2 regions of the Ochrobactrum sp. Marseille-Q0166 genome follow, and region 2 is predicted to be linked to the other one. Evidence: riboswitches for the same ligand, from Rfam matches in the RefSeq annotation. Region 2 holds a riboswitch; the other holds the start of a gene.
The links. Region 2 has a riboswitch for S-adenosylmethionine ahead of H5024_RS10800 (O-succinylhomoserine sulfhydrylase). Riboswitches for the same ligand answer to the same signal wherever they lie in the genome.
Positions count from the first base shown of each region.

Region 1 (4,701 bases), on a different contig from region 2:
GGTAATGCAGTCGCTACTATAGTGGTTGCACGCTGGGAAAATGAACTTGATACCGAGCGTCTCAACGCTGCGATGAATGGCCAACCGATCGAGATTGAGCCGGAACCGGTTGAAGAGGGCTTTTTGCAGCCAGCAGAATAGGTCTTACATCTCAGGCAATGAAAAGGGCCCGCTTTTGGCGGGCCTTTTTGTTTACTTACTGTCTTCTGTTGCCTTACCCTGCGTTATTAGACGTGCACTGTGCTGCCCTGATATAAATGTCCAAAGCCAACTCCAGGCAACAGCTGCACGACTACGTGTACCAATCAGGAAAAAGATATGGGCTATGCCCCAAACCCACCATGCAATAGAACCTTTGAGCTTGATCCTGCCCATATCAACCACAGCTGCTCCACGGCCAATTGTTGCGAGATTGCCCTGATGTCGATATCGGAATGGGGCAGGTGCCACATTGCCTGATAAGCGGCTACGAATGACCTTTGCAACATAAGCGCCCTGCTGTTTGGCGGCTGGAGCGATACCGGGAACAGGTTTGCCATCTGAACCTTCGACCCATGCTGTATCTCCGATTACGAAAATGTTTTCGTGTCCGGGCACACTCAGGTCCGGTAAAACGCGTGCACGACCCGCGCGATCACGTTCCGCGTCGAGCCATGCTGCTGCGGGTGAGGCGGCTACACCTGCAGCCCAAATCGTTGTTTTGCACGGAATAAATTCGTCACCGACAGTTACGCCATCCCCTGTGATTTCTTTGACCGGTACGCCAAGACGCACCTCCACACCGATTTTCTCCAAAGCATTTTTCGCATAGGCAGAGAGATCTTCTGGGAAGGCCGCCAAAATACGCGGACCCGCTTCGACAAGCAGAATACGCGCCTGACGCGTATCAATATTGCGAAACTCTGGCCATATCGTATCCTTAGCCAGTTCTGCAATGATGCCGGCAAGCTCAACGCCGGTCGGTCCCCCGCCAACCACTGAGAATGTCAGCAGTGCTCGTCGTTTTGCAGCATCGTTTTCACGCTCGGCCCGTTCAAAAGCAAGCAGCAGGCGACGGCGAATTGTCGTTGCGTCCTCCAGCGCCTTGAGACCCGGAGCCACTTTTTCCCAGCGGTCATTGCCAAAATAAGCGTGGCGTGCGCCCGTAGCCAATACGAGTATGTCGTAACCGACTTCGCTACCGTTTTCGAGTTTTACTGTTCTTGTGCCTGCATCGACACCAACAACTGTACCGAGCAAAGTCGTGACCTCTTTACGGTCCTTAAAAAGGTGACGAATGGGCCATGCAATTTCTGACGTAGCGAGAATCGTCGTAGCAACCTGATACAGCAGAGGTTGAAACAGGTGGTGATTGCGCTGATCGATAAGCGTAATGCGAACATTTGCGCCTTTCAAATCATGGATTAATTGCAGGCCGCCAAAGCCGGCACCGACGACAAGGATATGGGGCGTATCCGATCCACTCATTGAAGATATAAACCTGAGGTTGGCGTGATTGCGAGTCGCGCTGTTGGAAGGATGGTCGCGCCCGATAAGATAACGCACTCAGATTAGCCGTAAAGAACTTAACGACAATTTGAATTTGAATTATGACAAGAATATTCAGGTTTTTTGTGAAAACTGTTTCATACGATAAATCACGACTGATCTAACGTGCCAAAGCTCCAGATATCGAAATAACTTCACTAACTAAAATAGCCGGATTAGCTGCGTTCGATTACTCACGCCGAATAAACTCGCTAAGTTACGACGTCGAGCGCTTTAATGAGGAACGCTGAAGGCAACTCAATTCGTGTGCGCCAATACCGTCCCGATTGCGTTGCCAAGTCGGTCGCGCTGGTCGGGTTTTAATTAAAAGTCATCGCGATGATTCAGATGGCGCAAATAGGCAAAAGCTGTGCCTGCCAAGATCGGTAAAATCACCAAGGCCATCCAGAAGAATAAATTACTCATATTTCCCTCCCATTGTTTACGCATTTTAACACAGTTTTAAGATAAATGAAGAACGCGTTAATTCGCGTATCGTTCCGAAGCTTGGCGGAGGTCATTTGCTATCGGATTTCAAATGTGCGGAGCTTCTGCCTCGGCAACGTTTGCAAGAATGTAAATCTCATCGAATTTAAATTTCTGGAATGCGGTTCCAAGAAAGTGAAACTGTCGCGCCTCAATGTCTATTGCCAGCTTGTGATTGTTTGATTAGAAGTAGCGTTACATCAAGAGTTGGGGCGACGCCCAACGCCAACCTGCCTTTCCGGGCAAGGTGGTACTTTCTTAAAAGAAAGGATGTGGCCCAACCGGCAAATATACGGATGAAGCCACCCGCGTCTGCCCCGATATAACGAAGGACTGACGCGAATGCCTATTAAAATTCCTGACGATCTGCCTGCAACCAGTGTTCTCGAAGCTGAGGGCGTCATGGTTATGCGCGAAGCAGACGCCATTCGCCAGGATATAAGGCCGCTAAAGATTGGTCTTCTCAACCTGATGCCCAACAAAGTGACGACAGAGACGCAGATTGCGCGGCTGCTTGGTGCAACACCGCTTCAGCTTGAACTGACGCTTGTACGCATTACCAATCACGTCGCCCGTCATACACCTCAGGATCATATGCTCTCCTTTTACCGCCCGTGGGAAGAAGTGAGCGAAGAACGTTTCGACGGCTTTGTCATTACCGGCGCTCCAGTTGAACGCATGCCATTCGAAGACGTGACCTATTGGGATGAAATGCAGCGCATCTTCAATTGGACGCAAACGCACGTCCATCGTTCTTTCAATATCTGCTGGGCAGCGCAGGCGGCTGTTCATCATTTCCATGGAATGGCGAAATATGATCTGGAACAGAAGGCATATGGTGTGTTCAGCCAGCGCAATCTTGCGCCTTCGTCACCTTATTTACGCGGCTTTTCTGATGATTTCGCCATCCCGGTATCGCGCTGGACCGAAGTGCGCTCCAATGACATTCCTGAGAACAGCGATCTGAAAGTGTTGGTTGATAGCCCGGAAAGCGGTCTTTGCCTGCTGGAAGATCCTCAACATCGTGCTCTTCATATGTTCAACCATGTTGAATATGACACCACGTCTCTTGCAGATGAATATTTTCGGGATATCCAGTTGCAGCCTGACATGCCGGTTCCCGCGAATTATTTTCCAAATAATGATGCAAGTCAGAAGCCGCAAAATTGTTGGAGAGGTCATGCTCATCTCCTGTTCGGCAACTGGATCAATGAAATGTACCAGTCAACACCTTACGACATGAATGACATCGGACGAAGAGAGCATCGCTAAGAAAAACCTCCGGAAGTGTAATAATTCCGGAGGTTTTTTTATGCTGCATATTGGGTACGAGGAAAAAAGTCGAAGGGATGTGGTTTATTTTCGCGCTCTTTGACAAACTGACCGAACGGGCGGGCCATATCCTTCGGACATCAAAATGAGCAAGCGAACTACTGCGTCTAAACACTTCGACGCGGAAAAAACCCGCCCAAATGCCTTTCCTCGCATATCGGCTTATTTCAGGCGCCATTTCCATTAAATTAAAGGGTTCTGAGCCTAGCTTGCAAACCTTTGAAGCCACTGTTGCCATTGATCTTCATTGCCGTGGAATACATTCAGGTCGATTTTACCGTTCACGCCCTGAGATAGCCCTGAGCCTGAATACTGCCAGAACAACCAGCGGCGACCCGGATAGACCTTTGATGGGTGCTGTGCGACTGCGCGCAACCAAAATGGATAATCTTTAAAGGCGCCTTGGAGATTATCTTCGTAAAAGTCTGGTGCGGTGTAAATCACCGGACGCTTGCCATAGTGGCGCTCAAGGGCATCCATGAAGACCTGCATTTTTTCACGAACCTGTGCAGGTGACGGACGACGCTTGCAAGAAGAGTCTCCATTCCATTCCACATCGATAACCGGGGGTAGCGCATCAGGATCGTTTGGAACATTGCGAATGAACCAATCTGCCTGCTGACTGGCGACACGGCACCAGTAGAAAAAGTGATATGCACCACGCTTGAGACCTGCTGCCTTTGCTTCTCGCCAGTTTTTCTTGAACATCGGGTCGAGATGATCACCACCATCGGTCGCTTTGATATACGCGAAGTTTGCGCCGTTCTTGCGCAAAGTCACCCAATCGATGTTTCCTTGCCAACGCGAAACGTCGACACCATGCACAGCGTGATGACGCGGAGAAGCTTTTCCGAAGTTGATTGGCTTTGCATCGCGAAACCGTTGACCATAAACGCGAAAACGCTCTTGGGGTGATAACCGAACGGGCGGATAGGCAGCTACCTCCGGTTTTGGAATTGAAACAGGTGTAATAGTCCTTTGTTCAGCAGGGTGAGCCATCGGAGCGGGAGGTGTCGCTTTGAACGGCCCGGCATCGGGTACAGGTCCAGCCCATGCCAAAACTTCCTGTTGCGGTTGTGGGGGGAGAGATTGCGGCGCTCTGGCGACGTCTGTTACAGGTTCCGACGGCCTGACAACGGAGCCAGTCAGGTCGGACGACGGTTGCGGCATAAGATTGTCTATACCGGAACTCGATGTGCACCCTGCAAGAGCAGTGCAGGCTAAAGCAATCGCTGTCACAATCGAAAAACGCATGATACCCGTACGCAAACCCAGACGCTTCAGAGCCTTAAATCGAGGCTACATGAAGGCCATCGACCAACACGCGCAATGCTCACCTCGAGCAAATTGCTACAC
Region 1 covers NZ_JACJUO010000002.1:1,302,440-1,307,140, forward strand. Annotated here, with positions in the region: gene H5024_RS17400 (dicarboxylate/amino acid:cation symporter) at 1-141, shown strand, start outside; gene H5024_RS17405 (NAD(P)/FAD-dependent oxidoreductase) at 193-1,467, opposite strand; SAM-I-IV-variant riboswitch at 2,206-2,315, shown strand; gene metA (homoserine O-succinyltransferase) at 2,356-3,285, shown strand; gene H5024_RS17415 (GH25 family lysozyme) at 3,550-4,599, opposite strand.
Region 1: linked by a shared signal. The riboswitch ahead of metA (homoserine O-succinyltransferase) and the one ahead of H5024_RS10800 (O-succinylhomoserine sulfhydrylase) in region 2 are both predicted to bind S-adenosylmethionine.

Region 2 (4,701 bases):
TGAGGGAATCCGTGTCGAGGATAATTGCTCATGCTCTCGTGAAAAGATCGAAGGCGTGTTCAATAATTTCTCAGCGGAAGAAATTCAGGACAGCGTCACGGACGGCAAGATTTCGGTCACGTGCGAATTCTGCTCAACGACTTATGAGTTCGATCCTGCACAGTTTGCGAAGTAACATTTTGAGAAAGGCGCTTTGAAAAAAGCGCCTTTTTTAATTCAGTGTTCGCCTTGTTTCAGGAATATCCAGCGAAAAGGCTGGAATATCGACTTCAAAGGCACTCCCGTCCGGTAATTGCATTTGATAGCGCCCGACCATAACGCCGGATGTCGTGCTGAGTGGGCAGCCCGATGAATATTGGTAAGAATCCCCCGGGTTCAGCGTCGGCTGTTCGCCGATGACGCCTGCACCCTTCACCTCTTCAATACGGCCATTGCCGTCGGTGATTTGCCAGTAGCGTGAGCGCAGTTGAACGGTTTGCGATGAATTATTGGCAATGGTGATCCGGTAGCCCCAGACATAGCGATTTTCGTCCGGCTCGGACTGGTCTTCGAGATAAAACGGCTCAGCCGTTACCTCAATGTCCCTTGTTATCGCTCTGTACATACACATCTGCCTTCAAATCATATTATCTGCTCACGTATCGCCAAAGTTACACGGGAGGTCAACGATTTGATGGTGACAAATGCATCGCATTTGCCGAAATGTTCCGGCAAATGCGTCGTTTATGCATCATTTAGCGGCCTGGCGCATTGGCGCAAAAATCGATTTCGATTTTTGTAAGCCACGATGCGTAGAAATAAAGAATGAGAACGCCGTGCGTCCGAAAGGACGCACGGCGTTCTAAAGAAGCAAAATGCGATGATCTTTGTTAGCGAGCGGCAGCAAGCGCTTCCAGAACGTCCTCGACCAGATCGTCCTGATCTTCAAGGCCGACAGAGATGCGCAACATGCCGTCAGAAATGCCGAGTTCTGCGCGTGCTTCGTCCGAGAGGCTCTGATGCGTCGTTGTTGCTGGATGGGTGATGATGCTCTTTGCGTCACCCAGATTGTTGGAAATACTGAACACCTGAAGGGCATTTTCGAACTTGAACGCAGCTTCCTTGCCGCCTTCGAGTTCCAGTGCGATGAGTGTCGAGCCGCCGCTCATCTGGCGAGCGATGATGTCAGCCTGCGGGTGGTCGGCGCGGCCCGGATAGATGACCTGCTTCACACCTGCCTGCCCGGCCAGCGCATCGGCAACAGCTGCAGCCGATTGTGTCTGCTGGCGCACGCGAACGCCAAGCGTCTCAAGGCCCTTCAGCATGATCCATGCATTGAACGGGCTCATGCCGGGGCCGGTATGACGGAAGTATGGCTGCAGAACTTCTTCGGTCCATTCCTGATCGGAAAGAATGATCCCGCCGAGACACCGGCCCTGACCGTCAATATGCTTGGTGGTCGAATAGACAACGATATGCGCGCCGAGTTCCAGAGGCTTCTGGTAAAGCGGTGTTGCAAACACGTTATCAACGATCAGCTTTGCACCGATTTCATTGGCAATGTTGGCCACAGCTGCAATGTCGATAACCTCAAGCGTCGGATTGGACGGGCTTTCGAGCAGCATGACTTTGGTGTTTGGACGAACGGCAGCTTTCCAGTTTGCAATCTTCGAGCCGTCGATGATCGAATACTCGACGCCATAGCGTGGCAGCAGCGTCTCAATGATGTAACGCGATGAGCCGAAAACGGCACGTGCGCAGATGACGTGGTCGCCAGCCTGTACCTGACAGAGAATGGATGCGGCGACTGCCGACATGCCGGAGGTGAAGGCGCGCGCATCCTCTGCACCTTCCAGTGCGCACATCCGCTTTTCAAACATGTCGGTGGTTGGGTTGGCATAACGCGAATAGATGAACCCTGGGTCTTCACCTTTGAAGCGCGCTTCTGCGGCTTCTGCCGTCGGGTAGAGAAAGCCCTGCGTCAGATAGAGGGCTTCGGACAACTCTGCAAAGCCTGAACGCAGCGATCCTGCATGAACGAGCTGCGTTGCCGGGCGTAACTTACGCGTAGTCTTATTCGTCATTTTTTCCAACCTGTCGAAAGCTGGTCGGCCGGGGCCTGGAAATGCCTCGGCGGCCAATAAAAAACCGGCCTCGCGAACACGCAAAAGGCCGGTAACGAACCGCGGCCTTATTTTAGCGAATTCTTTAACGTGGCTGCAAGCCGGCCGGCCAAATCACCACGGAACACTTTTTCCTTATGCCTCTTGAGCGGGGCCGTCAATGCTTGGAAGGACAGTTTTGACGAAAACTCTGGGCTGCTAAGGGGGTGGGCTCTCTCTTTCCTGCGGAAAACCCGCAAACTATGGGGTTTGAGGGGTTGGCAGCAGGGCTTTGAACGGTCAATGGTCATAGACCGATTTTAAGTAATTCACGGAGTTGAGTGGCATGACGCAGAGGGAAGCAGGAATTCTGGCAGATGCGGATATTGCAGCACTCTTTGAAAGCGGTTTGCTCCAATCTCCGCGTCCATTGGATGCCGATCAGATTCAGCCCGCAAGCCTTGATTTGCGGCTGGGTGCGAAAGCCTATCGTGTGCGCGCATCCTTCATGCCGGGCCCGGGTACGCCGGTTATCGACAAGCTTGAACGTCTCAAACTTCATGAGATTGATCTGACCGCCGGGGCAGTGCTCGAAACCGGCTGCGTCTATATCGTGCCTTTGCTTGAAAGCCTGGCACTTTCACCGGAATTGTCGGCTTCCGCCAATCCGAAAAGTTCGACCGGACGCCTTGATATCTTCACACGCGTCATCGCCGATGGTGCGCAGGAATTCGACAAGGTGCCAGCTGGCTATAAAGGCCCCCTTTATCTCGAAGTCAGCCCGCGCACTTTCCCGATTGTCGCTCGTACCGGTTCGCGGCTGTCGCAAATCCGTTTCCGTCAGGGCCGCGCACAATTGACCGAAGCGGAACTTTCCACACTGCATCAGAGTGAGACGCTTGTGGCGGCAGAACAGCCCAATATCTCCGGCGGCGGTATCGCGCTTTCGGTCGATCTTTCGGGCGATAAGGACAAGCTGATCGGTTATCGCGGCAAGCACCATACGGCGGTTGTGGACGTCGATCAGCGTGCGGCGCACGATGTTCTCGACTTTTGGGAACCAATCTATGATCGCGGTTCGCGCGAACTGGTGCTGGACCCGGATGAGTTCTATATTCTCGTTTCGCGCGAGGCGGTGCATGTGCCGCCGCTTTTTGCAGCGGAAATGACGCCTTTCGACCCGCTGGTCGGTGAATTCCGTGTGCATTATGCAGGCTTCTTTGATCCGGGCTTCGGTCACACCGCTGCTGGTGGAACAGGAAGTCGTGCGGTTCTGGAAGTGCGCAGTCATGAAGTCCCGTTCATTCTCGAACATGGCCAGATTGTCGGCCGTCTTGTTTATGAGCATATGTTGAATCGCCCGAAGGCGCTCTATGGCATCGATCTGGGATCGAACTATCAGGCGCAGCAACTTAAGCTCTCCAAGCATTTCAGGTGATTGCGTTCTTCCTGATCCCGTTCGTATAAAGTGGGATGTGGTGGAGGACTGCGTAAGTGAGAAATGGGAAGGATGAGGCTCGGGAAATCACGACCGATGTGCCACCGCGCCGTCTGTCTGTCGGCATCGTTGCGTTGCCCGGTTTTACGCTCACTGCGCTGAGCCTCTTCCTCGATCCCTTTCGTCTGGCGGCAGATGACCGTGATAAAAGCCGCCAGATCAGATGTGCCTGGAAAATCTGCACATTGTCGGGCGATCCGGTCACATCCAGCTCCGGCATGGTGATCGAACCTACAGCAGCCATCGGTGAGCTGGATGAGTGCGATTATGTAGCAGTTGTGGGCGGTTTGCTTGCGCAATATCGTCCGCGCCAGCAGGCTTTGATTGATCTCATCAAGCGTGCCGACAAGCGCGGCAAGACGGTTGTAGGGCTTTGCACGGCGGCTTTCCTGCTGGCCGAGGGCGGCTTGCTTGATGATCGAAACTGTTGTGTCAGCTGGTTCCACCGCGATGATTTTCTAGATCTTTTCGATGGCTATACCGCCGATACAACGAGCCTTTTTCATCGCAGCGGCCGGCATTATACCTGTGCGGGTGGCCTGGGCGCGGCATCGCTTTCACTTTCGATCATCCAGAATGAAATCTCCGAGGAGCTGGCGCGCAAAAGCGCGTCGATCCTTATGATCCCGTATGAACTGGTGCGTTCTGAGCAGCCGGCATTGAGCTTCAATGGCGTACGTTCGCCGATGATCCGCAAGGCCATCCGTATTTTCGAAGAAACGCTGGAAGAACCGGTTCCAATGATCGATGTGGCGCGAAAGCTTGGCATTTCGGTGCGTCAGATGGAGCGTGGTTTCCGCATGGCGGTGGGGCGCACGGCGTTTGAGGTGCGTGAAGAATTGCGGGTCAAGAAGGCGCGGGAGCTTTTGTCCGAAACCGGGCTATCGTTACTGGAAGTGGCCGTCGCCAGCGGATTTACCGACACGCGCAGCATGAACCGTTCGTTTGTTCGCCAGAAGCAGAAGCCGCCACGCGATTATCGCAAACAGCGATGATTTTCCAAGCTTACTTGCGAATCCTGCTGGGAGCACCTATTTTCCGCGGCGAAACTGCCACTTTGGCAGGTGACAGAATACTGGAGATTTGCATGTCTGATGGTGTGAACCGATTTCTTGGCGATAC
Region 2 covers NZ_JACJUO010000001.1:2,241,745-2,246,445, reverse strand. Annotated here, with positions in the region: gene H5024_RS10810 (Hsp33 family molecular chaperone) at 1-175, shown strand, start outside; gene apaG (Co2+/Mg2+ efflux protein ApaG) at 212-604, opposite strand; gene H5024_RS10800 (O-succinylhomoserine sulfhydrylase) at 870-2,063, opposite strand; SAM riboswitch at 2,153-2,233, opposite strand; gene H5024_RS10795 (2'-deoxycytidine 5'-triphosphate deaminase) at 2,428-3,519, shown strand; gene H5024_RS10790 (GlxA family transcriptional regulator) at 3,576-4,574, shown strand; gene H5024_RS10785 (DUF6460 domain-containing protein) at 4,667-4,701, shown strand, end outside.